DNA from 4 places in the Sphingobium sp. CFD-2 genome. Region 4 is predicted to be linked to each of the others. Evidence: riboswitches for the same ligand, from Rfam matches in the RefSeq annotation. Region 4 holds a riboswitch; each other region holds the start of a gene.

Region 1 (7,089 bases), 310 kb from region 4:
CAGGGCCACCGGCTCACCCATCGGCCAACGCCCGGTCAAGACGGGCGAGAGCCCTCGTATCGGCAGGCAGGCCGATCCGCAGCCAGCGCCGGTCCTCCTCGAAGGGGCGCGTCAGGATCGAACGCCGCGCCAGCCTGTCGAACAGGGCCCACCCATCCTCCACCTCCACCAGACGGAATAGCGGGCATTCGCCCCGCGCCCCCAATCCGTGCCGCGCCAGCAAACCATCCAGTTGCGCCGCGTGCTCGCCCAGCGCCGTCACTGTCCCGTCGATCCAGTTCCGGTCGCGATAGGCCGCGCCGCCGAACGCGACCGCCGCCGCCGAAACCGGCCATTCCCCCAGCATCCGCCGCAGCTGTGCGACGACCTCTCGCGGCCCGAGCACAAAGCCCAGCCTGACACCGGCCAGCCCGAAGAATTTACCGAAGGACCGCAACAGGATCAGCCGCCGCCCATCCCCCACTTCGCCCGCCAGACTGCATGAAGGCACGGCGTCGGCATAGGCTTCGTCGACGATCAGCCATCCTCCGCGCTCCTCCAGCCGGGCCAGCCATTGCAGCAGGCGGGCAGGCGGCAGGATGCGGCCGTCGGGATTGTTGGGGTTGGCGAGCAGCAGGGCGATCGCTTCGCGAGGCGGTTCTTCATCGGCGGACATCGGGGCGCCATGCGCGAAAATCTCCGCATGGGTGCGGTAGCTGGGCACGAGCCATCGTGCGGGCATGTCCAGCATCCGCCCCACCAGCCGCAATCCCGCCTCGCTGCCGGGCACGGTGCAAAGATGATCGGGATCGACCCCGAAACAGGCTGCCGCCGCCGCCTCCATCGCCGCCAGATCGTGCGGATCGGGCAAATGCCGCCAGTCGATGGACAGATGATCGGACCCCGGCCAAGCCAGGGGGCTGATCCCGGTCGAGAGGTCGATCCAGTCCTGCCCGCCATAAGCGCCCCGCGCTTCGGCCAGGCGGCCGCCATGCCAGGTGAAGCCGCTCATCGCGCCACCGCCATCGCCAGCAGCAGGGCGCTTTCCAGCAGTTCGATGCCGGCGCCATGCCCATCCCCGGAGATGCCGCCGATCCGCGAGCTCAGCCAAAGACCCCAAAGCGGGATCAACGGGATCGCCGCCAAAAGGGCAGGCTCCCGATAACCCAGCGCCAGCCCCAATATCGACCAGAGGATAAACGGCTCCGCCCGCCACCCGGCCCGGAAACGGCTGGCCAGTCCTTCATGGAGCGGCGGCAGCCAGCGCGTCCAGAATAGCGGCCCGATGCGCGCCACCATCGCCACGGCCGCCAGCATCCATGGCGGAAAGCTTTCCAGCCACAGCTGCAACAGCACCAGCTTGGCCGCCAGTTGCAGGCCGATGGCGACAACGCCGAAGCTGCCGATATGCGGATCGGCCAGAACGGCGGACAGGCGGCTCCGATCGCCATGCGCCGCCCCCGCCGCATCCGCTATGTCGCCCAATCCATCCAGGTGCAGCGCACCCGTCACGGCCACCCAGGCGACCAGGCCGAACAGCGCCCCCGCCCAAGGGTCGATGCGCATGCCCAGCCCGGCACCGCCCGCGACCACCAGCCCGACGGCAATGCCCGTTGCGGGCAGCCAGCGGATGGCGGCGGCGAAATCCCCCTCATCGACATCCTGCGCGGGCAACGGCAGGCGCGTCATCAATTGCAGGGCCAGCACCAGCCGCTTCATGCGATCAGGCCCGTAATCTGTCCCGACCGCCCTTCCGGCCAGACCCGCAGGCTCAGCACCGCGCCATAGGGCAGGTCCACCGCCCAGCCCTGCCGCACGTCGAAACCGCACAGCACAGCCAGGGCCGCCCGTATCGCCCCGGCATGGCAGACCACCAACGCCGGCTCGCCAAGCACGTCCAGCCCGTCCCCGATCCGGGCGCGTAGGTCGGTCCAGCTTTCGCCCCCAGGCGGCGGAAATCCGTCCGGATCGTCCCAGAAGCGCGCCAGATCCTCCACAGGCAGGAGCGCGGGGTCCGCACCCTCCCAATCCCCGAAATTCAGTTCCCGCCAGCGCCGGTCGACGTCAAGTTCGATACCCCGCTCCGCCGCGATCGCCGCGCCCGGCGCCCGCGTCCTGGCGAGGTCGGATGTCACCACCCGCGCGAAATCCAGATGCCGCGCCCGCTCGATGCAGAGGGCGATCCCCTCCGCTTCCGGCGGGGCGTCCAGATGGCCGAGCAACCGTCCGGCAAGCTGCGGCGCGCCATGGCGCATCAGGTGGAGGGGAAAGGCGTTCATAGCGCACCTGCCACCGCCGCTTCGGCAAAGGTCGCCATGCCGCCATGCGCTGCCAGAGCGGAACGCACGATCTGCGCCGCGACCGCCGCGCCGCTTCCTTCGCCCAGCCGCATGTCGAGCCGCAGCAACGGCTCCAGCGCCAGAGCGGCCAGCAGGCGTTCATGCCCCGCCTCCGCCGACATATGGGCGGCCATGCAGTGCCCGACGATCGCCGGATTGTCCTTCGCCAGCGGCGCGACCGCCGCGCAGCCGATGAACCCGTCCAGCATCACCGGCACGCGCAGCATCCGCGCCGCCAGCACCGCACCGGCCAGCGCCGCGATCTCTCGCCCGCCCAGCCGGCGCAACGTGTCGAAGGCATCGGCGCAATGCGCCCCGTGCAGGGCGAGCGCCCGCGCCACAGCTTCGGCCTTGCGCGCCAGCCCGTCGCCATCCACGCCTGTCCCCCGTCCCACCCAATGGGCCGCAGCACCCCCAAAGGCCTGCGCGCAGAGCGCCGCCGCCGGCGTGCTGTTGGCAATGCCCATCTCGCCCAGCAGCAGCAGGTCCAGTCCCGGTTCCACCGCCGCCGCCCCCGCATTGATCGCGCTCAGGCAATCCGCCTCGCTCATGGCCGCCGCGACGCAGATGTCCTCCGTCGGCCGTTCCAGATCGAGCGCGACGACGGCCAGCTCCGCCCCGCAGGCCTGGGCCAGCGCATTGATCGCCGCGCCGCCATGACGGAAATTCGCCACCATCTGGGCGGTGACCTCGGCCGGGAAGGCGCTGACTCCGCGCGCGGCCACGCCATGATTGCCGGCGAAGATCGCGGCGCGGATGCGCTCCGCCCGGGGGCGTTCCCGCCCCTGCCAACCCGCCATGAAAAGCGCGATCTCCTCCAGCCGCCCAAGCGAACCGGCCGGCTTCGTCAGCACCCGCTGCCGCGCCGCCGCGGATTCGGTGGCGTCTGCATCCGGGGCGGGAAGGGCGGCCAGCGCGGCGGCAAAGGCCGCGCGGTCGTTGAACCGGATCATGAACAGACGAAGCCTTCGGGCGGCGTGCGGACGATGAAATGCCCCTTCACCCCCTGGGGCCAGTCCGCATAGCGCACCACGCCCTCGTCACTTTGGGCATGGCGCAGGGCATAATCCAGGATCGCGCGCGCGGCTTCCTCATCCGGCGTGAAGTCGCCCAGCACATAGCCGATCTTGCCCGTTCCGCGCACATGTACCGTGCAATGGCGCTGACAGGCGAAGAGGCAGGGCATGTCCTGAACAGCGACGGACGCATAAGCGGGATCGCCATCGCGTACCCTGTGCAGCGCCTCCGCCAGCAAGGCGCCGCCGCGCCGTCCGGCAGCATCCTCCCGCTGTTCCCCCGAAAGGCGGCAGGTCGAACAGACGACGACCGAAGCCCCCGGCCCCACGGCCCGCAGCATCAGCGATCGCCCCGCAAATCAGTCATTCCACATCCTCCCGCCCGACGGCATGTGCCCCGACGGGAACCGGGCAAGGGAGGACGGTCCGGCACCAGGCAGGCGACAGGCCTTCCCCCGCACGGTCCAACCGGCAAGGCGATGGCTGTCGTTCAGCGAGGGAACCCCCGTTCGGCCGGCACACCCTGTCCGGTCGAAGAACGACGGCGTCAGGCAGGTCTCCTGGCTCGCGGGTCGATGCTTTCCGGCCGCCTTCTCGGACCTTCATGGCCCAATGGCGCGATGGCCGGATGGCTCGCCGCTTACAGTTGCAGGGGCAGCGCGGGCGTTCCACCCGACTTCCCTTTTCATCCCCTTGCGGGGAACCTGTCGCACCAGCGCTGATAAAGCCGCCTTCGTCCAATCGCAAGGGTGGAAAAACAAAGCCGGCCCAGCCCGCTCCAATCGCGCGACTTGCCCTCGGCCGGGCAATGGCAAAGCTTCTCTTCACCTGCGTGAACTGCTATTATCGGGCGATAGGGAGAGGGCCATGGCGATTCTGACGCGATGGATGGACTGGTTCTGCCGCCTGTTCGCATGCACGGCTGAAAACGACATGCTGGTCAACGACCTGATCGCGCACATCCGTTCCGACATCACCGAACGCTGAGCGGCAGGCGCGCAGCCGCTTTCCCATTCGGCCCGCATTCACGGGAACGGGTGCGCCTCTCGCGGGTATTATGGCTATGTTGGCCAACGACCTCGGCACCACGCTCGTCCGCCTCTTTCTCGCGACCCTGCTGGGGCTCGCCCTGGGGTTCGAGCGCGAACGCAACGGCCATGATGCGGGCCTGCGCACCCACGGGCTGGTATCGCTGAGTTCGGCCATGCTGACCCTGTCCGCCCTGGAACTGGCGGAAGTCCACAAGGACAGCGACCCGATCCGCGTCGTTCAGGGCCTTGCCCAGGCCATCGGCTTCATCGCGGGCGGCCTGATCTTCGTGCGCGGCGGAGATGTACGCAACATGACCACGGCGGCAAGCCTGTGGATGGCCGCTGCCGTCGGGATCACGGCGGGCGCTGGCCAATATGTCCTCGTGCTGGCAGGGTCGCTGATCGCGCTGCTGCTGCTTTCTCTGCTGCTCATATTCGAAAAGCATATCGGTCCGCGCGAGAGCGGATCGGACGATCCGGACGCCGATTCCATGACCATGCCCAACCGGCGCGGGTCCGCCCCGGAGCGCGAAAACTGAAAGCCGGCAAGATGCGTTGAAACGAGCAGCCGGAAATCGCCCGCCCATGGTCCGTCGCCCCTTTGCCCCTTCGCCCTAACGGATCGTCATTCCCGAAACCGCGCCGTCATCTGCGCGGATCGGAATAGCCGGCGCATGATCCATCGCCGCCGGGTCGGAAGGGCATAGGCAGCATCTATGGGGCATATACCTTAATCGCATCTGGCGCATTGGGCGCGTCTTCCCGATGCTGAAACGACATGAAGTTCAATGAACTGCGAACATCATTTTCGTCGCCTTGGCGAGGCGGACACGCCCGCAGGGACGAGGCAGCATCTCGAGGTCAGCATATGGACGGCGTTCGCGTAGGCAAGAGAGTGATAGGCGCACAGGCGCCCGTCATCATCGGGTGGGAAAATATAGGCCGGGTGGAAGGCGGACCGCTCAAGCAGTTCATCTTCACCTGGTTCCAGCCCACGGCGCTGTTCGCGCTCATCGCCTTCTGGTACTATGCGCCCAATTCCATCGCCAAGGCGTCCACCGCCATCGGGATCGGCATCGGTTTCAGGGTGCTGCTGCTGGCGCTCGAATGGGTCAGCCCGCGCTATGAGAGCTGGCGCCTGACGTGGAAGGAACTGGTCACCGATCTCTTCTATGTCGGGCTGGGCTACACCATTCTGGACCTTGTCGAACATTATATCGGCAGCGGTGCGGTGATCGAGGCCATCCTGCACAGTTTCGACTGGGACAAGCTGGCGTGGTTCACGGGCCTGCCGCTGCTGGTGCAGGCTTTCCTGATCTCCTTCATTTTCGACTTCGGGCAATATTGGATGCACCGGGGGATGCATAACTGGTATCCGCTCTGGCTGCCCCATTCGGTGCATCATTACATCACCCAGTTGAACATCAACAAAGGCGCGGTCGGCAATCCCGTCGAGCTTTTCCTGATCGGGCTGGGCATTGGCGGGTTCTTCGACTTCCTGCCGAGGGCCGCCCTCCTTGCCGGCACCTTCGGTCTGGCGATCGGCACCTATCAGCACATCAATGTCCGCTTCAACACGCCGCGTTGGTGGCGCTTCCTGTTCAACACCACCGAACATCACAGCCTGCATCATTCGCAGGACTTCGAAGCGACCCGCAGCAATTATTCCAACACCTATATCTTCATCGATCGCATCTTCGGAACCTGCGTCGATGGCGAGGCCGAATTGCTGGGATTGGAGGGCGGACGCCGGATGTCGATCCGCGAGCAGATGACCTATCCCTTCACCGAAGGCTGGAAGACGATCAAGGAACGCTACGGCCGCCCAGCGGCGGTGCCGGCTGAATAAGGCAACTGCTCTTGCAAAAAGGGGGTCATGTGACAGCGCGTTTCCTGGACTGGATCTGGCATATAAAGGGCAGCATGGCGCTCGCCTCCGGGCAATCGGCCGATGAAGCCATGGCCAGGCTCGGGCCCCTGTTCCGTCAGGCCGGCACCAGCCATGAGCGTATTGGCGACACGCTGACCTTCAGCAAGAAGGATCAGGCCGCGCAGGACAGGATGTCCATCTTCGATGGCGGCATTCTCAGGATCGAGAGGGAGCCAGCCGGGCCGGTGCTGCGCTATTGCCTGACCAGCCGGGCATTGCTGTTCTGCTTCCTGGCGCCGCTGCTGTTCCTGAGCTTCGCCGGGCTGACGATCGTCGCCGGCAAGCTCGCAAAGCCAGCGGCGCAGGAGACGGTGAAAAAGGACGACAAGAAGGACAAGGTCCTGCCGCAGCACTGGATCGACAAGGCGCTGGGCGCGCCGGCGCCTGAAAAGCCCAAGAAGGACGACAAGAACAAGGAGGATGGCAAGGCGCCAAAGCCCACTGCGGCCTATGTCTTCGCCGGCCTGTTCGCCGCGCTCTATGTCGTGGGACGTATTCTGGAGGGTCGGCTCGTCAAATCACTGTTCAGAAAGAGCCTGCTGAGTTGACGATGGCTGCATCGGTTCGGCTGCGCTGCTGGCCGGGCCGAAGGAATCGAGCGGCAGGGCGCCTTCGAGCACGAGTTCGCCGCTGGCGATCCTGCGCTTCAGATAGGCGAAGGTCTGCGCCGTCTGGTTGAACAGATGCTCGCCGCCCTTGAGCGCGGCGTAACGGGGCTCCTCCCCGCGCACGACCGGGGCAACGACATAATCATAGTCGCAGGCGTGGAAGAGCGCGAAGGAATAGCGTTCTTC
Region 2 (7,089 bases), 280 kb from region 4:
CAGGACAAGCGGCGGCGTGATCCCCGGCGGCATCTGGCGCAACACGGTCTGCGACACCGACGTCACCTGCGCGGTCGCGGTGCGGATGTCGGCGCCCGGCTGGAAATAGATTTTGATGATGCCGATGCCCTGAAGCGACTGGCTCTCGATATGTTCGATGTCGTTGACCGTGGTGGTCAGCACGCGCTCATAGGGATTGACGATGCGGTTGGCCATGTCCTCCGGCGACAGGCCCGCATATTGCCAGGCGACCGCCACCACGGGAATGCGGATATTGGGAAAGATGTCGACCGGCGTTCGCGCTGCCGCCAGCACCCCCGCGATCGCGATCAGGATCGCCATCACGATGAAGGTGAGCGGACGATGCAGGGCAACCTTGACGATACCGATCATTCACGACTCCACGGATGCGCCGCCGGACGATCCCCGCCGCACATGACGATACAACCTCTCCAGATATTTTCGCCGCCTGATACCAAAGACGAAGCGCGCCAGGAAATGCGCATATCGTTTGCCGCATTTCCGGCCGTCGCCAGAAAGGCGGCCAGCGCGGAAATGCTCCAAGACGCGTGGGGACTTCGTTCGGGGCGAAGCGAATTTCCACACATCCTAGAATGCGACGGCATCCCCGGCCATGGCGGAGTGCTGCGGCAATGAGGGGGCATAGCCCGCGCACCTCCGCCGGCCAGCCGGGAGACGCCGCCACATTCGAAGCCGCCCATGCGCCCTTGGACATTCTGCGTCTAATATATAATATGGCATGATCGATATGTTGAGCGACATGATCCATGGACCTTCGCCATCTCCGCTATTTTCTGTGCGTCGCTGAGGAGATGCATTTCGGCCGCGCCGCGCTGCGCCTCGGCATATCGCAGCCGCCGCTCAGCCAGCAGATCCGTGCTCTGGAGGAGGAACTGGGCGTCCGCCTGTTCGACCGCACCAGCCGCAGGGTGCGATTGACGGAGGCCGGCCGGCTGTTCGAGCCTGAAGCACGCCGGACCCTTGCCCAGGCGGACCGCGCCGCACAGATCGCGCGCATGGCCCAAAGGGCGGAGATCGGGCGGCTGGGGCTGGGCTTCACCACTTCCGGCCCCTTCGTGCCTCCGGTGGCGCGGGCGCTCTACCGCTTCCGCCAGACCTATCCCGATGTCGAACTGATCCTGCGCGAACAAGGCCGCGACGAGCAGGTGGAGAGTGTGGCGAGCCGTCAGCTCGACCTTGGCATCGTGCGTAATTTCGAGGCGCCGGCGCTGCCCGAAGGCATGCTGTCCCGATGCCTACTCAAGGAAGAGATGGTGCTGGCCCTGCGCGCCGATCATCCGCTGGCGCTGCGCCCTGCCCCGCCGCGCATCGCTGACCTTTCCGACGAGCCGCTGGTGCTCTATGGCGCGCCCAATGGGACAGGGTTCACGGAGCATTTCCAGGCCCTGTGCGCGGAAGCAGGGTTCGTCCCGAAAATCTCGCATGAAGCCCGCAGCCTCGCGACCCTGCTGGGCCTTGTCGCGGCCGGCTTCGGCCCCACGGTGATTGCCGGGTCGATGGCGCGGCTGCACGTCGACAATGTGATCAACCGCCCCTTCGACGTGCCGGTCATGAGCGCGCTCTGGCTGATCCATCATGAGGATCTGTCACCGACCGGCCAGGCCTTTCTGAAGACCCTGCTGGAAGAACGTCATTTGTAGGAGTTAATTGAGGAAACATCTTCTGCTCAAGCCTCCTCTTCCCATTCCCTGTTCCAGCCTCTATGCATGGCCGCCGAAGGGTGGTTTCGACCGACCTTCATGATCGCGCCGGTGCCCTCCCAAGGGGCTTAATAGGGAATGCGGTGATGAATCCGCGGCTGTCCCTGCAACTGTAAGCGGCGAGCGAGACGCATAGCGATCCCCCGGAAGCGCCGGAGGATCAGCCACTGGGCCGGACGCTAAATCATGCGAGGCCTGGGAAGGCCATGCGCCAAGCTATGACCCGCGAGCCAGGAAACCTGCCTGCGTCTGGTCGCTCTTGCCTTGGTCCAGGGGATGGCCACGGCACGGTCCTCCGTCTGAGCGACGCTTCACGCAGCGGGAGCTGCTGTCGGCATGCCGGGCGCAAGAGCGTCCGTCCGGCATGAAGGCGGCTCCCGTCCGGTTTCGCAGACGCCGACGGGGTACCGACCCTATGAGCATATCGACCCATGAGCCGGAATCGCCCGGGGCGCCGGCCAGCCGTCTTCGCCGCCGCGCGACCGGCATGTTCGCCGGGCTCATCGCCGCCAATCTGACGGCCTGGATCGCGGCCTTCACGATCTTCGCGGGCGATCCGGTCATGCTGGGCACGGCGTTGCTGGCCTGGAGCCTGGGCCTCCGCCATGCCGTGGACGCCGATCATATCGCCGCCATCGACAATGTGACCCGCAAGCTGATGCAGGACGGCCAGCGGCCCCTGACCGTCGGCTTCTGGTTCGCCATCGGCCATAGCGGCATCGTCCTGATCGCCGCCGTCGCCATCGCTGTCGCCGCCAGTGCGCTGAGCCGGGTGGAAGCGGCGGGAGCCATCGGCGGCACCATCGCGACAATGGTGTCGGCGACCTTCCTCTTCGCCATCGCGGCGATGAACCTGATCATCCTCCGATCAGTTCTCAGGACGTTCAACCATGTTCGAAAGGGTGGAGCCTATGTCGATGAAGATATGGACATATTGCTTGGCAATCGGGGTTTGCTCGCACGCCTCTTCCGCCCGCTTTTCCGGCTGGTGACGCGAAGCTGGCACATGGCTCCGCTCGGCTTCCTCTTCGGTCTGGGCTTCGATACCGCAACCGAAGTCGCCATTCTGGGCCTGTCCGCCGGTCAGGCCGCCAGCGGCCTTTCGGTTGCGACCGTCCTCATCTTTCCCCTGCTCTTCGCGGCGGGCATGGCGCTGATCGACACGGCGGACGGTGCCCTGATGATGGGCGCCTATCAGTGGGCGTTCGTGAAGCCGATCCGCAAGCTCTACTACAATATCACCATCACGCTGGTGTCGGCGCTGGTCGCGCTGCTCATCGGCGGGATCGAGGCAGCGGCCCTGCTGGGCGACAAGCTCGGCCTCAGCGGCGGCGTCTGGACCCTTGCCGCCGACCTTGGCGAGCATTTCAACAGCCTCGGCTTCATCATCATCGGCCTGTTCGCCGCCTGCTGGCTGCTGAGCTGGGCCATCTATCGCTGGAAAGGCTTCGACGAGATCGAAGTCGCTCCCATCCCCAGCCACCAACCGCAAGGAAATCCCGCATGAAAAAGGTTCCCGCCACCGTCATCACTGGCTTTCTCGGCGCCGGCAAGACCACGCTGATCCGTCACCTCATCGAACATGCGGGCGGCCGCCGCCTCGCCCTCATCATCAACGAATTCGGGGACGTGGGCGTCGACGGCGCGCTGGTGCGGGGCTGCGGCGACGAAGCCTGCCCCGACAAGGACATCATCGAACTGGCCAATGGCTGCATCTGCTGCACCGTGGCCGACGATTTCCTGCCGACCATGCAAAAGCTGCTCGACCGGCCCACCCCGCCCGATCACATCATCATCGAGACCAGCGGCCTTGCCCTGCCCAAGCCGCTGGTGAAGGCCTTCCAATGGCCCGACATCCGCACGCGCGCCACGGTCGACGGAGTGATCGCCCTGATCGACGCCGACGCGCTGGCGGCGGGTCGCTTCGCCCATGACGAGGCGGCGCTCGCCGCCGCCCGCGCGGCCGACCCGACGCTGGATCATGACAGCCCCATCGAGGAACTGTTCGAGGACCAGCTTGCCTGCGCCGACCTTGTCCTGCTCAACAAGACCGATCTGGTCGCCGTGGACCGGCTGGCCGTGCTGGAGCAGGAACTGGCCCAGGAAATCCGCCCCGGCGTCCGCATCCTCCGCACGGCGAGGGGAGAGATCGAACCGGCCATATTGCTCGGCCTCGGCGCCGGGGTGGAGGACGGGATCGATGCCCGTCCCTCGCACCATGACGATGGGGAGGATCACGACCATGACGATTTCGAGAGCTTCATCGTCGACCTGGGCGAACTTTCCGGTCCGGAGCCGCTGTTGGCGGCGCTGGCGGAGAGCATCGCCGTGCATGACATCCTGCGCGTGAAGGGCTTCCTCGCCATAGAAGGGCGCCCCGCCCGCCTCGTGCTGCAAGCCGTCGGCCCCCGCATCCAGCATCATTATGACCGGCACTGGCAGGCCGACGAACCGCGCCGCTCCCGCCTGGTGGTGATCGGCCAGAGCGGCATGGACCGCGCCGCCATAGAGGCCGCGCTCGGCGCGCAGATGGCCGCTGCCTGATGCATCTGCTGACCGCCACGCCCGGCACCGTCTCCAACGGCGACGAAGCCATCGACCTCGGCCAGTCGCCGGGCGACATCGTGCTGCTGACCGTGGCGGACAGCGAACTTGCCTGTTTCGCGAGCGCAGCCCATGTTCTGGGGCAGGAACTGGGCAGGGCGGCGCCCGAAATCCGGCTGGCCAATCTCCTCCAGCTCAAGCACCCCTATTCCGTCGATCTGTATGTCGAAAAGGTCGTCGCCCACGCCAAATTCGTCTGCGTCATCCTGCTGGGCGGCAAGAGCTATTGGCCCTATGGCATTGATGAGATTGCAAATATCGCCCGGAAAAAGGGCATAGCCTTTGCGGCGATCGCCGATGGGCGAGAAGATGACCCCGCTTTGCGCGCCGCATCGACCGTCACGGCGGAGAGCTGCGATCTCCTGCGCGACTATCTGCGGCAGGGCGGCATTGCCAACGCCATCGCCTTCCTGCGCAACGCCGCCCGCCTTGCCGGCTTCGATGCGGGCGTTCCCGATGCGCCCGTTCCGGTGGCCGACGCGGGCCTCTATTTGCCCGGCGTGGATCGACCCACGCTGGATCAGGTCAGGAGCGGATGGAAGGCAGGGCAGCCGACAGCCCTCTTCCTCTTCTACCGCACGCTGCTGATCGCGGGCACACTGGACGCCGTGGACCGCATGGTCGCGGGATTGGAGACGGCGGGCCTCAACGTCCTTCCCGTCCATGTGCGCGCCTTGCGCGAACCTTTCGCCCGGGACTTCCTGCAAGGGCTGATGGCGGAGGCGCCGCCGGACGTCATCCTCAACGCCACCGCCTTTGCCGCCAGCGCGCCGGGCGAGCCGCGCACGCCCTCCATCCTCGAACAGGCGGATTGCGCGATCCTCCAGACGATCTTCGCCAGCGCCGAACAGAGCGCCTGGGAGTCGAGCGCCCGCGGGCTTGGCCCCCGCGACCTCGCCATGCATGTCGCGCTGCCGGAGGTGGACGGCCGCCTCTTCACCCGCGCGGTCGCCTTCAAGGCCGCGGCACGGTTCGATGCCCGCACGGAATGCAGCATCGTCGTGCCCCAGATACTGGAAGATCGTGTCAGCTTCGTATCCCAACTTACTGCAAATTGGGCTAAACTCCGTAGAACGCGAGTGGAGGAACGTCGCGTCGCGCTCATCCTCGCCAACTATCCCAACAGGGATGGCCGCATCGGCAATGGCGTCGGCCTCGATACGCCCGCCAGTGCCGCCGCCATTCTGAAGGCCCTGGCGGAAGCAGGCTACGGAACGGATGATGCGCCCACCGACGGCGCCGCGCTGATGCAGCGCATGACAGGTGGCATCACCAATGCCGCGCCGGACCGTCCGGGTGAAATCACCCTCTCGCTCCAGGCCTATGACGCAGTCTTCGCCACGCTGCCCCAAGGGGTCCGCGAAGCGGTCCAATGCCGCTGGGGCGCGCCCGAAACCGATCCTTTCTTCCGCGATGGCGCCTTCCATCTGCCGGTGCACCGCTTCGGCCGGATCGCGGTCGCCGTGCAGCCGTCGCGCGGTTATCATGTCGATCCCAAGAGCAGCTATCACGACCCGGCGCTGCCCCCGCCCCATGCCTATCTCGCCTTCCATATCTGGCTGGCCGGCGATTTCGGCGCCCATGCCGTCGTCCATGTCGGCAAGCACGGCAATCTCGAATGGCTGCCGGGCAAGGCGATCGCGCTGTCCGAAAACTGCTTTCCGGAAATCTGCGCCGGGCCGATCCCGCAAATCTATCCGTTCATCGTCAACGATCCCGGCGAAGGCACCCAGGCCAAGCGTCGCATCGGCGCCTGCATCGTCGACCATCTGACGCCGCCATTGACCCGCGCCGAGAGCTACGGCCCGCTCAAGGAACTGGAGGCTCTGGTCGACGAATATTATCTCGCCGCCGGCATGGACCCACGCCGGCTGGAAACGCTGCGCAAGGACATTCTGGCCCTCGCCGCCTCGCAAGGGCTGGACAAGGATTCAGGCGCGCAGGGAAGCGGAGACGAAGCTTTAGCAGCGATCGACAACTATCTGTGCGAACTCAAGGAAATGCAGATACGCGACGGGCTGCACGTTTTCACGCAAAGCCCGAAGGGTTCGCTTCGCCGCGACCTACTCATGGCCCTTGCCCGCTGCCCAAGGGGTATGGACGATGCCGGCCAGCAGTCCCTGCTCCGTGCGCTGGCGGATGATCTTGGGCTGGATCTCGACCCGCTCGACTGCACGATGGGCGCGCCCTGGGCCGGACCCCGGCCGGAAGCGCTGCAAAGCCTGACAGGAGCACCTTGGCGCAGCACGGGCGACACGGTGGAACGGCTGGAACTTCACGCCATCCGCCTGCTCGATGAGTTGGAACATCGTCATTCCCGCGCGTGCGGGGATGACGGCAGTTGCCGGAAAGGCGCTCCCGGTCCACGGAGCGCTGCGGTTCTCAAGGCTATCGAAACCGATCTCGCCCCGCGCGTCGATGGCTGCGGAGAGGCCGAAAAAGCCGCACTCCTCAAAGCCCTCAACGGCGATTTCGTCGCCCCGGGCCCTTCCGGAGCGCCCACCAGGGGTCGCCCCGACGTCCTCCCCACCGGGCGCAATTTCTATTCGGTCGACACCAGGGCCGTGCCCACGGTGGCGGCATGGAATCTCGGGCAGCGCTCCGCCGATCTCATCGTGCAGGACTATCTCCAGCGCGAGGGCGACTATCCCCGCGCCATCGCCCTTTCCGCCTGGGGCACCGCCAATATGCGGACCGGCGGCGACGACATAGCGCAGGCGCTGGCCCTGATGGGCGTCCGGCC
Region 3 (7,089 bases), on a different replicon from region 4:
GCGGCGTCGATCAGCGCCTCATCCTCCACGGAAAGGCGGGACAGCGGCCCCAGATGCGGCAGGCGGCCCAGCGCCACCAGCCGCTCCACCGCCAGCGGCCAGTGCAGCGTCTGTCCCTGCGGCAGATAGGCGATGCGCCGGGCGATCTGCTGCCGGCTGAGCCGCGCGCTATCGGCGCCGTCGATCAGGACGGAGCCGTTTTCCCGTTTCACAAGGCCCAGCATGGCGCGGATCAGCGTCGACTTCCCTGCGCCATTGGGACCGATGATGCCGACCAGCTCGCCCGGCCCGAGCGCAAGATCGACGCCGCTTACCGCCGGATGGCGGCCCAGCCTGACGGAAAGCCCCTGTGCGCGGATCGTCACCATAGCCGCCTCTCCCGCATCAGATGCATCAGGAACACCGGAACGCCCAGCAGCGCCGTCAGCACCCCCAGCTTGAGTTCGCTGCCGGTCGGTATCAGCCGCACGCCGATGTCCGCCAGCGTCAGCAGCGCCGCGCCGCCCAGCAGGGAGGGCAGCAATATGGCGGAGGGGGAGCGGTCTGTCAGCGGCCGCACCAGATGCGGCACGATCAGGCCGACGAAGCCGATCGCCCCGGACACCGCCACCGCGCCGCCGACGCCGATGGCGACGCCCAGCATCAGGCGGATGCGCGCCCGGCGAAGGTCGATGCCGAGCGCCTGCGCCCCATCCTCCCCCAGCGTCAGCGCGTCCAGCGTCCGTCCGTCCGCGATCAGCAGCGCCGCCCCCACCACGACGCAGGGCAGCGCGATCCAGACATGGCCGTAGGCGCGGTTTTCCAGGCTGCCCATCAGCCAGCTCATGATCTCCATGGCGGCGAAGGGATTGGGCGACAGGTTCAGCGACAGGCTGATCCCCGCCCCCGCCAGCGTCGCGATGGCGATGCCGGCAAGGATCAGCGTGAGCGGGCTTTCCGCGGGGCCCGCGAGCAGGAACAGCGCGGCGATGCCGATCAGGCCGGTCATGATGGCGAGCGCGGGAAGCGCCAGCGGATGCGCCTGCGCCAGCCCGAAATAGAGCGCGCCGACCGCGCCCAGCGCGGCGCAGTTGGATGCCCCCAGGACCGAAGGTTCGGCCAGCGGGTTGCGCAGATAGCCCTGAAGCGCCGCGCCCGCCAGCCCGAGCATCGCGCCGACGATCAGGCCAAGCAGCATGCGGGGCAGGCGCAGGTCGAGAAGGATGGCGCGGGCGACGTCATCGCCGCCGCCGCCGAGGACGGCGAAGATGCGCGCCGGGGAGAGCGGAACCGCGCCCAGAGTGAGGGAAGCAAGGGCGGCCAGCAGCGCCAGCGCCGTCAGCGTGGGGATCAGCAGCGGATGGCGCCGGGCGCTCATGGCTTGCGCGTCCTTCCCTGCTTGCTACAGCGTGCCGTGCTCCTGCGAAGGCGGGAGCACATTGGTTTGTTGAGGCACGATCCGGGAGCAGCAGCGTGCGGTGCAGAATGATCTTTACAACGTTCTGCGCCCTGGCCCTGACCGGCGCGGCGCCCGCCCAACCCCGGCGCATCGTGTCGCTCAACACCTGCGCCGACCAATATGTGCTCGCTCTGGCGGACCCGGCGCAGATCGCCGCGCTCAGCCCCTATGGGCACGACCCGGAACTGTCGGCGGCGGTCGGCAGGGCCCGCGCCTTCCGCACCCTCAAGCGCCCGGCGGAGGAAGTGCTGGCGATCCGCCCCGACCTGCTGATCGGCTTTCCTTCCGGCGGCAGCGTCGTCGGCGCGCCGCCGGGCCAGTGGCGGACCCTGGGGCTGGCGAGCGCGGACAGCTATGCCATGATCCTGACGCAGATCCGGCAGGTGGCGGCGGCGGTCGGCCATCCCGAACGGGGCGAAGCGATGATCGCCCGGATGAACCGCGACCTCGCCGCCCTGCCCCCGCCGAAGCGTCGCGGCGTCGCGGCCTATTATCAGCGGCGCGGCTATATGACCGGCACCGGCACGCTGGTCGACGACCTGATGCAGCGGGTGGGCCTGATCAATCTGGCCCGCAGGCTGGGCAAGCCGGCGCTGTCGCAACTGTCGCTGGAGGAGATGATCGCCGCCCGTCCGGACTGGCTGATCGTGGAGAGCGGCAGCGAGAAGGTGGTCGATCATGGGACGGAAATGCTGCACCACCCCATACTGCGCGCCATCCCGCGCATCCGCGTGCCGCAGGCGTGGACGGTGTGCGGCGGCCCCGCCTATGTCGAGGCGGCGCGGGGCATCGCAGCGCAGCTTGACGGCGCTGCGCACAAGGGCACAGCGCAGCTTGACGGCGCTGCGCACAAGGGCACAGCGCAGCGCAAGGACGCGGCGCGGGTGAACGCCGCGCCGCGTCATTAGGCTATTTTCAGAAGCGCACACGCACGCCGCCGAAGGCCGACCGGCCATAAGTGCTATAGCCATGGACCGTGGCGTATTTCTCATCGGTCAGATTGTCGATGCGGCCGTAGATTTCCAGATTTTCCCGGATCGGGAAAGACGCCCGGACGTTCGCCGTCGCATAGCCGTCCAGCCGCACCATATTGGTCGCATCGTTGAAGCTGTCGCCTACCATCGTCACCGTCGCGCCGGTCGACAGGCCGAAGGGCCAGACATAGTCCGCCGAAACGCTGACCGCATTGGCGGCGCGGCGCGGCAGCCGGGCGTCGGTATTGCGGTCGCGCGCATCGACATAGCTGTAGGCGGCGGTGACGGTCAGCGCATCGACGGGCCGCAGCGTCAGCATCGCCTCCACGCCCTTGGCGCGGGTGCGGTCCAGATTTCCGTAGAGCGAAGTCGCATAATCGAAATTGATCTGGTTGCGCGTAACGCGCCGGAACGCCGTCAGCGAGAGCATCGCCCGACTGCCCGCCAGGCTCTGGTCGAAACCGATGTCATAGCTTTTCGACCGCTCGGGCTTGAGTGCGCGGTTGCCGCTGAAGCTGTCGTAAAGCTGATAGAGGGAGGGTGCCTTGAAACCCTCACCATAGCTGGCCCGAAAATTGGTGGAGCCGCCATTGGGGGTGTAGTTCGCATTTGCACCGAAGGTCGTCGCGCCACCGAACTGGCTGTGATCGTCATGCCGGACGCCGCCGGTCAATGCGAGGCCCGCAAACGGCTTCACGACTGCGAGGGCATAGACGCTGTCGATGTCGGCCTTTGCCTTGCCCACGACTTTGTCGCCCGTGAAGAAATCATGATAGAAGAAATCATAGTCCGGCCGTTCATGCTCGTAACCGAAGATGAGCCGGGCCTGATCGACCGGTTGATAGACGCCTTCATATTCAAAGCGCAGATTGGTGCCGGAGAAGCCGTAATCCGGCGCCTCGCCCCGCTGGAGCATATAATCGCGGTCATTGCGGAACCAGGTGACGGCGGCGCGGTTGGTCAACTTGCCGTCGAACAAGGACAGGTTGAGACCCGCATAGCCGATATATTGGTCGAGCTTGCTGACATCGCTCGATTCCATCGGCGCACCGAAGAACAGGTCGGTGTTGAGATCGGCATGGATATAATAGCCGCGCAGGTCGAGGCTGAGATTGTCGGCAAAGGCCAGTTTCAGCTTCGCGTTGGTCGCGAGATTTTCGTAGCCGTCCTTTTCAGTGCCGTTGGCGGCGGCGGAAATGCCGTCGGTGTTGAAATAGGCGATGCCGATGCCGCCGGACACCATGCCAGTGGCACCGGAAATATCTGCCTTTGCATTCAGCGTGTCGGCATAGCCAAAGTCGACCGAGGCGTTGCCGGCCAAACCCTCTGCGGGCGCGCCCGTCATGATGTTGACGACACCGCCGATCGCCTGACTGCCATATACCACGGAATTGGAACCGCGCAGCACTTCGATCCGCCTTATGTTGCCGGTCAGCAGATTGCCAAAATCATAGGCATCGCCAATCCCGCTCGGATCGTTGACCTTTACGCCATCGATCAGCACCAGCGTCTGCGTCGTTTCCGCCCCCCGCAGTGAAACGCCAGTGACCCCGCCCACCGCATCGGCCCGATTGAAGCGCACCCCCGGCGTGGTGGCCAGCAGGTCGACGACGCTGACGCTCTGGCGGGTGCGGATGGTGTCGGCGTCGATGACCGTGACTGCCTGGCCGACCTCGTCGCGCGGCTGTTCGATGCCCAGCGCGGTGACGATGATCTCATCCTCCGCCAGGGCGGGAGCGGCCGCGAGCAAGGCGGCGATGGAAATGGAAATCCTCAACATGTCTATATTCCCCCTGAGCGCCGGTGCAACATGGCTCAGGGCGTCCGCTTGCGCGGCCGGACGGGGGAAATGGCCGGCGCCCGCGCCCTCCCCCCGCACCGATGCGGCCCTGCGCCGCTTCGTCGCTCAGACGGAGAACACCGTGCCATGGCCATACCCTGGACCAAGGCAAGAGCGACCATGCGCCGGCAGGTCTCCTGGCTCGCGGGTCAATGCGGCGATGCACGCCTTCCCGGACTTGCGTCCAGTGGCCGGCCCCTGGGCCGAAGTGCATCGCGCTCACCGCTTACAGTTGCAGGGACAGCCGCGGAATAGGACGGTTTCCCGTCCGCACCGCATTCCCGTTTTCAGCCCCCTTCGGGGCACCGGCGCGATCTTCTTTTTGCGCGCGAAGGCATTGCCCCGCCCGCGTCCCGCGCCATAAGGGAAAGCGGCGGCCATGCCAAGAGGCAGCCATGGAAGGAGATTGCATGCCGTTCGCCATCAGCCCCGCCGATGTCGAGGATGCGGCGCGGGTCATCGCCCCTGCCGCCATCCGCACGCCGCTGCTGGAAAATGCGGCGCTCAACGCCCGCTGCGGCCGGCGCGTGCTGGTGAAGTTCGAAGGCGCGCAGCACAGCGGATCGTTCAAGTTCCGCGGCGCCTACAACCGGCTGGCCCGCCTGGACGCGGCGGAGCGAAAGGCGGGGGTCGTCGCCTGGTCTTCGGGCAATCATGCGCAGGGCGTGGCCCTTGCGGCGCGGTTGCTGGGCATGGCGGCGACGATCGTGATGCCGGCCGACGCGCCCGCGATCAAGACGGCGAATACGCGGGCGCTGGGCGCAGATGTCGTGCCCTATGACCGCTTCACCCAAAGCCGGGAGGAAATCGCCACGAGGCTGGCGAATGAACGGGGCGCGGTGCTGGTGCCGTCCTTCGACGATCCCTTCATCATGGCCGGCCAGGGGACGATCGGGCTGGAGATCATGGAACAGGCCGCCGAAGCGGGGGCGGAGATCGGCCAGATCCTCGTCAATTGCGGCGGCGGCGGCATGGTGTCGGGAATTGCGACCGCCGTGAAGGCGCGCCAGCCCGGCGTCGCGATCCTGGCGGTGGAGCCGGAAGCGTTCGACGATACGGCGCGCTCGCTGGCGAGCGGCGTGCGGGAAAGCGTATCGCCCGATGCGCGGTCGATCTGCGACGCCCTGCTGTCTCCCGCGCCGGGGGCGCTGACCTTTCCCATCAACCGGGCCTATCTGTCGGGCGGCCTTACGGTGAGCGACGATCAGGTGCGCGACGCGATGCGCTTTGCCTTTTCGGCCCTCAAGCTGGTGGTGGAGCCGGGCGGGGCCGCGTCGCTGGCGGCGATGCTGGCCGGGCTGGCTCCGGATGCCGACGGGGCGAGCGTCGTGGTGATCTCCGGCAGCAATGTCGATCCCGACAGCTATGCCCGGATCATCGCGGGCGGCGCATGATGCGGCTGATGGGGGCGGTTCTGGCCGGCGGGCGGTCCAGCCGGTTCGGCAGCGACAAGGCGCGGGCGATGCTGGATGGGCGCAGCCTGCTGGAGCATGCGGTGGCGGCGCTGGGGCGGCAGGTCGAAACCGTGGCGGTCTGCGGCCGGCAGGTGGAGGGGATGATCGGGCTGGCGGATCGGCCGGCTGCGGACATGGGGCCGCTGGGGGGCCTGAACGCGGCGCTGCATCATGCGCGGGCGCTGGGTTATGACGCGGTGCTGACGACCGGATGCGACGTGCCCGCCTATCCGGACGGGCTGGCGGAGGCGTTGATCGGACAGGGAGCCGCCATCCTCAAGGGGCAGCAGCTGATCGGCTTCTGGCCTGCTTCGCTGGCTGGCGAGCTGGACGCGCATCTGGCGGAGGAGAATAACCGGTCGATCCGTGGCTGGCTGGAGCGGGTGGGCGCGCGGATCGTGGAGCGGCCGGAGTTCGTGCTGCCCAACATCAACCGGCCCGAGGATCTGGAGAGACTCACCCGGCCGGGTCGAGACGGTCGTCAGGCGTGAAGGCCAACATGCGCGGCGAGGTCGGCAGGCGCATGCGTTCCGGCCACCGCCTCCCCGATCAGCAGCAGGGTCGGGTCGTCGTCGCTGATCGTCCGCACCAGAAAGGCGAGCGCCGACAGCTTGCCCCGGATCAGGCGTTCATTGGGCAGGGAGACGTTGACCGCCACCATCACCGGCGTTTCGGGATCGCGTCCGGCGGCGATCAGGCAGCGGCCGATCTCGCCCGCCGCCGCGCGGCCCATATAGATGCCGAGCGTGCCGCCCGGACGGGCCAGCGCTTCCCAGTCGAGCCGCAGCGGCTCGCCCGCCTTCAGATGCGCGGTCACCAGCGTCAATCCCCGCGCCACCCCGCGCAGGGTGAGCGAGGCATGCCCGCTCGCCGCCGCCGCGCTGGCCGTGGTGACGCCGGGGCAGATGCGCACGGCAACGCCCGCCTCCGCCAGATGGGCGATCTCCTCCGCCGAGCGGCCGAAGACCGAGGGGTCGCCGCCCTTGAGGCGGACGACGCGGCGGCCCGCCCTGGCGGCCGCGAGCAGCAGGTCGTTGATGCTGCCCTGCGCCTTCGAATGGCGGCCCGAACGCTTGCCGACGCTGACCCGCTCGACGCCTGGGGGGATGAGGTCGATCACGCCCGGCCCGACCAGCGCGTCGTGGAAGACGACATCCGCCGCCGCGATCAGCCTTTCGGCCTTGCGGGTGAGCAGGTCCGGATCGCCCGGTCCCGCGCCGACCAGCCAGACCTGTCCGGGGGCGATGAGATCATTCGGCTGCATGAAGCGTCTCCTGCATGTTTTGGGCAAGGATATTGGCGAGCGCGGGCCGGCACGATCCGCAATTGGTGCCCGCGCCCAGCGCCCTGCCGATGGCGGGCACATCGACCAGTTGCCGTTCG
Region 4 (7,089 bases):
AGCAGCTTTCCGACCTGATCGCGCTGATGTCGGCCAATGGCCGCGCGCAGGCGCTGAGCGAAGCCGAACGCGCCACCGCCGCCGAGCAGGGTCGCGTCCAGCGCGAGCGCTTTCTGACGCCGGGATCGGGCTACCAGCCCGGCAATGCCCGGATGTTCGGCAACGGCAACAACTGACCGAGCAGGAGGGGCGTGACATGGACGGCAAGATGCTGGCCCGGCTGGGCGCGATCATATTCGTCGCCATCGCCATCACCGCCACGGTGATCGAGATGACCCGGCAGGACGAGCCAGCGCGCGGCAGGCCCGCGCCGGAGCTACAGCGCCCCGCCGATCCGTTGCGCCAGAGCCTGCGCGCTTGCCAACGTCTTGGCGAGGCGGCCGCGAGCGATCCCGGCTGCCTCGCCACCTGGGCCGAAAGCCGCGATCGGTTTCTCGGCCGGACGCCGGCGCCAGCCACCTCGCATCAGAACGAGGGGCGGTGAACCATGGGCGGCACCGGCGTCATCGACTCGTTTCTAGGCGTATTCACGTCGTATATCGACAGCGGGTTCGGCCTTCTCGGCGGCGAGGTCGGCTTTATCGCCACCACGCTGATCGTCATCGACGTGACGCTCGCCGCCCTGTTCTGGAGCTGGGGCGCGGATGACGACATCATCGCGCGGCTGGTCAAGAAAACTCTGTTCGTCGGCGTCTTCGCCTACATCATTTCCAACTGGAACAACCTGGCGCGCATCGTCTTCGAGAGCTTTGCCGGTCTCGGCCTGAAAGCGTCCGGCACCAGCTTCTCCACGGCCGATCTGATGCGGCCCGGAAAGGTGGCGCAGACCGGCCTCGACGCGGGCCGTCCGCTGCTCGACTCCATCTCCGACCTGATGGGCTACTGGTCGTTTTTCGAGAATTTCATCCAGATCGCCTGCCTGCTGTTCGCCTGGGCGCTGGTCATCCTTGCCTTCTTCATCCTGGCAATCCAGCTCTTCGTCACCCTGATCGAGTTCAAGCTGACCACCTTGGCGGGGTTCGTCCTGATCCCGTTCGGCCTGTTCGGCAAAACCGCCTTCATGGCCGAGCGCGTGCTCGGCAATGTCATCTCTTCGGGCATCAAGGTGCTGGTGCTGGCGGTCATCATCGGCATCGGCTCGACACTGTTTTCGCAGTTCACCGCCGGTTTCGGCGGAGCCACCCCGAGCATCGACGACGCGATGGCGATCGTGCTGGCCGCGCTTTCGCTGCTGGGCCTCGGCATTTTCGGACCCGGCATCGCGTCCGGCATTGTCTCAGGCGGCCCGCAGCTTGGCGCTGGCGCGGCCGTTGGCACCGGCCTTGCCGTGGGCGGCGCAGCGCTTGCCGCGGGCGGCGCGGCAGGTCTCGCCGTGAAGGGGGGCGCTGCCGCCTTGTCCGGCGGCGCTGCGGCCGTTCGGGGCGGCGCGACGGCCGCAGGCAGCGCCGCAGCGACCTACAGCATGGCTTCGCTCGGTCAGTCGGGCGCGGCAGGCGTCGCCTCCGGCCTTGGCGGTGTCGCCCGCGCCGCAGGCTCCGCTGCCGTCTCGCCCCTGAAGCGCGCCGCTTCCAAAGCCTCCGAAAGCGTCAAATCCAGCTTCTCCGATGGTGCACGCGCGGCCTTTGGCGTGACCGGCGGCACATCCACCGCAGGCACGGCCGGAGGCACAGGCGCAGCCCCCGCAGCATCATCTTCCCCCGCTGGAAGTCCCCCGGCCTGGGCGCAGCGGATGCGGCGATCCCAGGCCGTGAACCACGGCGCCACCATGGCCGCCCACGCGGTGCGCTCCGGCGACGGCCACGGAGGCGGCTCTTCCGTCAATCTTTCTGAAAGTGACCGCTCATGAGCATCTTCAAAAGACCATCGACCCATTACGGCAAATCGCCGGAACCGGAGACACCCTATCAAAAGGCCGCACAGGTCTGGGACGAACGCATCGGTTCGGCCCGCGTGCAGGCGAAGAGCTGGCGCTATATGGCCTTCGGCTCGCTGATCCTGTCGGCCGGCTTCGCCGCCGCCCTTGTCTGGCAATCGGCGCGCGGCACGGTCGTGCCGTGGGTGGTGCAGGTCGATAATATCGGCCAGTCGCAAACGGTCGCTCCGGCAGTTGCCGACTATCGGCCGACCGATCCGCAGATCGCGTTCCACCTCGGCCGCTTCATCGAACAGGTCCGCGCGATTCCGGCTGACGCCATCATCGTCCGACAGAACTGGCTCCGGGCCTATGAATGGACCACGGATCGCGGCGCGGCGGCCTTGAACGATTATGCCCGCAGCAACGACCCGTTCACCAAGGTCGGCCGGCAACAGGTCGCCGTCGAGGTGTCCAGCGTCATCCGGGCATCGAACGACAGCTTCCGCGTGGCCTGGACCGAGCGTCACTATGAGAACGGCCAGCTTTCCACGACCGAACGCTGGACCGCGATCCTGACCATCGTGATCCAGACCCCGCGCGACGCCGAGCGTCTGCGTGCCAATCCGCTCGGCATCTACGTCAACGCAATCTCATGGTCGCGGGAGATGAGCCAATGATCTCCGCGACCTTCCGCCAAGCCGGCTTTACCGCTCTCCGCAAACCCGCCTTCGCGGCTTTGATGCTGTCCGCCACCATGCTCGCCGGCTGCGCCACCAACCGGACGCAGTTCAGCTACGACGCCGACGTGCCCTCGCTACCCGTCGTGGAGGCCCCCGCAACTGACGATCAGTCTCGTCCGTTGCATACGCCGCCCGCATGGACGGTCGCGCGCGGCGGGACCGCTGCCGGGACATCGGCAGGCCGGGTCGAGAACGCCAATGCCGCCGCCCGTGTCGAGCCGCGCCGCGAGGGCTATTATAACGCCATCCAGATCTATCCCTGGTCGGAAGGCGCGCTCTATCAGGTCTATGCCGCACCGGGACAGATCACCACGATCGCGCTGGAGCCGGGCGAGAGCCTGACCGGCGCGGGTCCGATCGCGGCAGGCGACACAGCCCGCTGGATCATCGGCGATACCGAGAGCGGTAGCGGTGCGACCCGGCGCGTCCATATTCTCGTGAAGCCGACCCGGCCGGACATCGCCACAAACCTCGTCGTGACGACAAGCCGGCGTACCTATATGATTGAGCTGCGTGCCCGCGAGGCGCTCTATATGCCGTCCGTCGCCTGGGCCTATCCTGCGCAGCCGGCAGGGCAGGGTCAGACCGTTCCCGCCGCGCCGATCATCCCGACTGAGGCGGCGCGCAACTATCGCTACGGCCTGACCGGCGACAATCCGCCGTGGAAGCCCATCTCCGTCTTTGACGACGGCCGCCGCATCTATGTCGTCTTCCCGCGCGGCATCGTGCAGGGCGAGATGCCGCCGATCTTCGTCATCGGCTCCGATGGCGAAACCCAGATCGTCAACAGCCGCATTCACCAGAACATCCTGATCGTGGACCGCCTGTTCGGCGCCGCCGAATTACGCCTTGGCAGTGGCGATCGTCAGCAGACCGTCAGGATCGTCCGCATCGAGCAACGGCAGGCCGCACAGCCCGCAAAGGCGACCGGAGAATCCCCGTCATGACCGAAGACACGACTACTGTAGAAGCCGCACCGGACACCACCGCGCCGATGCGGCTGCGAGCCGAACCGCCCCGCGTCACCCGTCTGTCCCGTAAGACGCTGGCTGGGGTAGGAGCCGTCGCGCTGTTCGGGATCGGCAGTGCGCTGATCTATGCCCTCCAGACCCGCGATATGAGCGGCAGCGGCGAAGAACTCTACTCGACCGAGAATCGTGCAACGGCGGACGGGCTATCCGGCCTGCCGCGCGACTATACCGGCCCCGTCCTGGGGCCGGCCTTGCCCGGCGATCTCGGCGGCCCGATCCTCGACGCGCAGAACAGGGGGCAGCCTGTCACGCCGCCGGTCATGGCGACGCCCGCCGTCGATCCCGCCGAACAGCGCCGCATCGCCGAGGAAGAGGCCGCGCGCGTCAGCCGCGTCTTCTTCCAGACCGCCCCCGGAACAGGGGCTGCAAGCCCGAGTCTCGCCGGCCTTGGTCTGACCGGCCAGCCTGGTGCTGCCGGCACGCAGGACCGGCATACCGCCTTCCTCAATGGCCCGGTGGATCGGCAGACTGTCGCCCTGGACCGCATCATGGCCCCCGCATCACCCTACATCCTTCAGGCCGGAGCCGTGATCCCGGCAGCGATGATTACCGGCATCCGTTCGGACCTTCCCGGCCAGATCACCGCGCAGGTGACGGAGAATGTCTATGACAGTCCGACCGGCAGCCTGCTCCTGATTCCGCAGGGGACGCGCATCATCGGCCAATACGATGCCGGCGTGACCTTCGGCCAGCGTCGTGTCCTTCTCGTCTGGAACCGCCTGATCCTGCCAAACGGCCGCTCGATCGTGCTGGAGCGACAGCCCGGAGCGGACGCCAGCGGCTATGCCGGCCTTGAAGATGGCGTTGACTATCACTGGTGGGATCTGATGAAGGCAGCCGGGCTGTCAACGCTGCTCGGCATCGGCACCGAACTGGCGACCGACGACGAGGACCGGCTGATCCGCGCCATCCGCGACGGGGCGCAGGACACCATCAACCAGGCCGGGCAACAGATCGTCCAGCGCCAGTTGCAGGTCGCCCCGACGCTGACCATCCGACCGGGCTTCCCGGTCAGGGTCATCGTGACGCGGGATCTCGTCCTCGAATCCTACAGGAATTGAACATGGCAAAGCTGAAACTCGGCCCGCTTCCAGACGACAAGCCGGTGAAGTTCACGCTGGAACTGCCGGCGCAGCTTCATCGCGACCTGACCGACTACGCCGAGGTGCTGGCCCGCGAGAGCGGCCAGACCCCCGCCGATCCCGTCAGGCTTGTCGTGCCGATGCTGGAACGGTTCATTGCCACGGATCGGGGATTTGCAAAGGCTCGACGGTCAGCCGGGTAATCGGCTGACGGATTCACCTGATTCCCGACAGAGTATGGCCGCGCCGTGCAATCTGGATCAGTCCCCGCTTGCTTCACACACGGCTTAACCTTACGGCAATCATTAGGTTTGCAATAGTGAGCCTATGATCGCGCCGGTTCCCCGAGAGGGGATTAAAACGGGAACGCGGTGAGGATGGTCCGCCATCCGAATCCGAGGCTGTCCCTGCAACTGTGAGCGGCGAGCGCGATGCACACGGGGTTTCGGCCTCAAGCCACTGAGCGAGAGCTTGGGAAGGCCGTGCATCAAGCCTTGACCCGCAAGCCAGGAGACCTGCCGGCGTCTGGTCGCTCTTGCTTTGGTCCAGGGGATGGCCGGGGCACGGTGTATTCCGTCTGAGCGACGAACGTGCGGCGGGGGCCGCATCGGTCGTGTGACGGGCGCTTGAGGCGTCCGCCCGCTCTCGCGCCCGACCGTTCGTGACGGCACGCCCCCGCCCGACAGGGTTCGGCGCCAGGGGGGCTATGGAGTGAGACTTTCGACGATTTCGCGGTTCGCGCTGACGGTGGGGCTGTCGGCGTGGGGCATACAGGCACAGGCGGCCGACAGTGATCCTGCCCCTTCGGGCGAAGAATCCGGCAAGCCCAAGACGCAACAGGAAATCGTCGTCACGGCCAACAGCCGCGAGGAATTGCGCGACATTCTCTCGCCGGGGGTGGTCTCGGTCGTCTATCCCGACGACACGCGCGGCGAGCACAAGGCGCTGCCCGATCTGCTCGACCAGATTCCCGGCGTCTACGTCCGCCGCGTCGGCGGCACGGGCGGCTATACGACTACGAGCATCCGGGGCAGCGCGCCCAGCCAAGTCAACATTTACATCGACGGCGTGCCGTTCAATCTCTCCAGCGAGACGGCGGCTGATATCTCCACGATCCCGATTTCCAACGTCGAGCGCGTCGAGGTTTATCGCGGCGTCACGCCCGCGCGCTTCTCCGGTGCGCCGCTGGGCGGCGCGATCAACATCGTGACCAAGATGCCGACCGACCTGAGTGGCACCGTGTCAGCCGGTGCGCGGTCCTATGGCGGTCGCCAGTTTTCGGGGAACTTGAGCTTTCCGCTGCTCGGCGGCGGTCTTCTGCTCGGTCTCGACATGGAACGCAGCAAGGGTGAATTCAAATATCCCCTCATCGCCGCGCGCATCCTGGACGGCATCGAATATGGCGACGGAGAATGGAGTGGGGACGGCCTATCCAACACGCCGTGCAGCATCTCTTCCGAATATCAGCCGGTGCGCGCCATCAATCCTGTCTGCCAGTTCCCAACCACGCGGCAGCGGCAGAATAACAGTTTCCAGCGCGACAATGTGATGGTGAAATGGCGCAACGACAATATCACCGCCAAATATTCCTTCACCCATATGGACCGGTACATGCCGGAGATTGTGCCCACTCAATATGGTGGACTTCAGGGCTACAGCCTCATCGATCTCCCGGAATACACATTCCCCCAGGTGAACCTGACCGCAGGCTCGCTCGCCAGTTTGGGCGTTCCCTTCAACAAGCGGCGTCAGCAGAAGCAATATCAGCATGACGGTGCGTTGAACTGGCATGACCGCTTCGGCGACCTCGAACTGGCGCTGAACCTCAACTTCATGGACCAGCGCAAGCGGTTCAACAATTACGACATGGCGGCACCGTTCGGCGTCGGCAGCCGCACGGCGCTGTATCACACCACCCGCTACGGCCTGACCGCCGACGCCAGCTACACGCTCGGCGCGGAGTGGGATGTGACGCAGCTTCTCGAATTGCACGTCCAGCATAATTGGGAGACGATGCGCTACGACGCCGACAACCTCATCAATTCGGTGACAGGCTTACGGCGCGGCGATTATTATCAGCATTACAAGCGTCAGCTCACCAACATCCAGGTTCAGGATACGCTCACATTCCACACGCTGGGCGACCTCCAGGTGGCACCGATCTTCCGGATCGAGAAGCTGACCGGGCCGGTGCTGGGGAGCCAGGACAACCCCTTCGGTCCGTCATCCGGAAATTACGGTTGGAAACCGACATGGAGCGTCAGCGCCAAGAAAAAGGTGGGTTCGGACTGGCTGCTGTTCGCCAGCTACGGCACTTACAACCGCTATCCCAATTTCTATGAAATCTATGGCGACGGCGTCTATATTCAGGCTGGTGCCGA

The links. Region 4 has a riboswitch for cobalamin ahead of LDB29_RS22985 (TonB-dependent receptor domain-containing protein). Riboswitches for the same ligand answer to the same signal wherever they lie in the genome.
Region 1: another riboswitch for cobalamin. It lies ahead of LDB29_RS24315 (DUF1636 domain-containing protein); the one in region 4 lies ahead of LDB29_RS22985 (TonB-dependent receptor domain-containing protein).
Region 2: another riboswitch for cobalamin. It lies ahead of LDB29_RS24170 (HoxN/HupN/NixA family nickel/cobalt transporter); the one in region 4 lies ahead of LDB29_RS22985 (TonB-dependent receptor domain-containing protein).
Region 3: another riboswitch for cobalamin. It lies ahead of LDB29_RS12820 (TonB-dependent siderophore receptor); the one in region 4 lies ahead of LDB29_RS22985 (TonB-dependent receptor domain-containing protein).

The regions. Positions count from the first base shown of each region.
Region 1 covers NZ_CP084406.1:899,725-906,813, forward strand. The annotation lists gene cbiB (adenosylcobinamide-phosphate synthase CbiB) at 1-21, opposite strand, end outside; gene LDB29_RS24295 (threonine-phosphate decarboxylase) at 14-991, opposite strand; gene LDB29_RS24300 (adenosylcobinamide-GDP ribazoletransferase) at 988-1,698, opposite strand; gene LDB29_RS24305 (histidine phosphatase family protein) at 1,695-2,258, opposite strand; gene cobT (nicotinate-nucleotide--dimethylbenzimidazole phosphoribosyltransferase) at 2,255-3,271, opposite strand; gene LDB29_RS24315 (DUF1636 domain-containing protein) at 3,268-3,675, opposite strand; cobalamin riboswitch at 3,867-4,057, opposite strand; gene LDB29_RS24320 (MgtC/SapB family protein) at 4,398-4,904, shown strand; gene LDB29_RS24325 (sterol desaturase family protein) at 5,234-6,214, shown strand; gene LDB29_RS24330 (hypothetical protein) at 6,244-6,843, shown strand; gene LDB29_RS24335 (isopenicillin N synthase family oxygenase) at 6,814-7,089, opposite strand, start outside.
Region 2 covers NZ_CP084406.1:866,558-873,646, forward strand. The annotation lists gene LDB29_RS24160 (efflux RND transporter permease subunit) at 1-393, opposite strand, end outside; gene LDB29_RS24165 (LysR substrate-binding domain-containing protein) at 789-1,682, shown strand; cobalamin riboswitch at 1,775-2,004, shown strand; gene LDB29_RS24170 (HoxN/HupN/NixA family nickel/cobalt transporter) at 2,158-3,249, shown strand; gene cobW (cobalamin biosynthesis protein CobW) at 3,246-4,286, shown strand; gene cobN (cobaltochelatase subunit CobN) at 4,286-7,089, shown strand, end outside.
Region 3 covers NZ_CP084405.1:2,593,066-2,600,154, forward strand. The annotation lists gene LDB29_RS12805 (ABC transporter ATP-binding protein) at 1-368, opposite strand, end outside; gene LDB29_RS12810 (iron ABC transporter permease) at 362-1,357, opposite strand; gene LDB29_RS12815 (ABC transporter substrate-binding protein) at 1,465-2,346, shown strand; gene LDB29_RS12820 (TonB-dependent siderophore receptor) at 2,354-4,192, opposite strand; cobalamin riboswitch at 4,362-4,577, opposite strand; gene LDB29_RS12825 (threonine/serine dehydratase) at 4,663-5,646, shown strand; gene LDB29_RS12830 (molybdenum cofactor guanylyltransferase) at 5,646-6,197, shown strand; gene cobA (uroporphyrinogen-III C-methyltransferase) at 6,188-6,970, opposite strand; gene LDB29_RS12840 (nitrate reductase) at 6,957-7,089, opposite strand, start outside.
Region 4 covers NZ_CP084406.1:587,258-594,346, forward strand. The annotation lists gene trbJ (P-type conjugative transfer protein TrbJ) at 1-176, shown strand, start outside; gene trbK-alt (putative entry exclusion protein TrbK-alt) at 197-484, shown strand; gene trbL (P-type conjugative transfer protein TrbL) at 488-1,846, shown strand; gene trbF (conjugal transfer protein TrbF) at 1,843-2,532, shown strand; gene trbG (P-type conjugative transfer protein TrbG) at 2,529-3,542, shown strand; gene LDB29_RS22975 (TrbI/VirB10 family protein) at 3,590-4,687, shown strand; gene LDB29_RS22980 (DUF2274 domain-containing protein) at 4,690-4,911, shown strand; cobalamin riboswitch at 5,029-5,246, shown strand; gene LDB29_RS22985 (TonB-dependent receptor domain-containing protein) at 5,420-7,089, shown strand, end outside.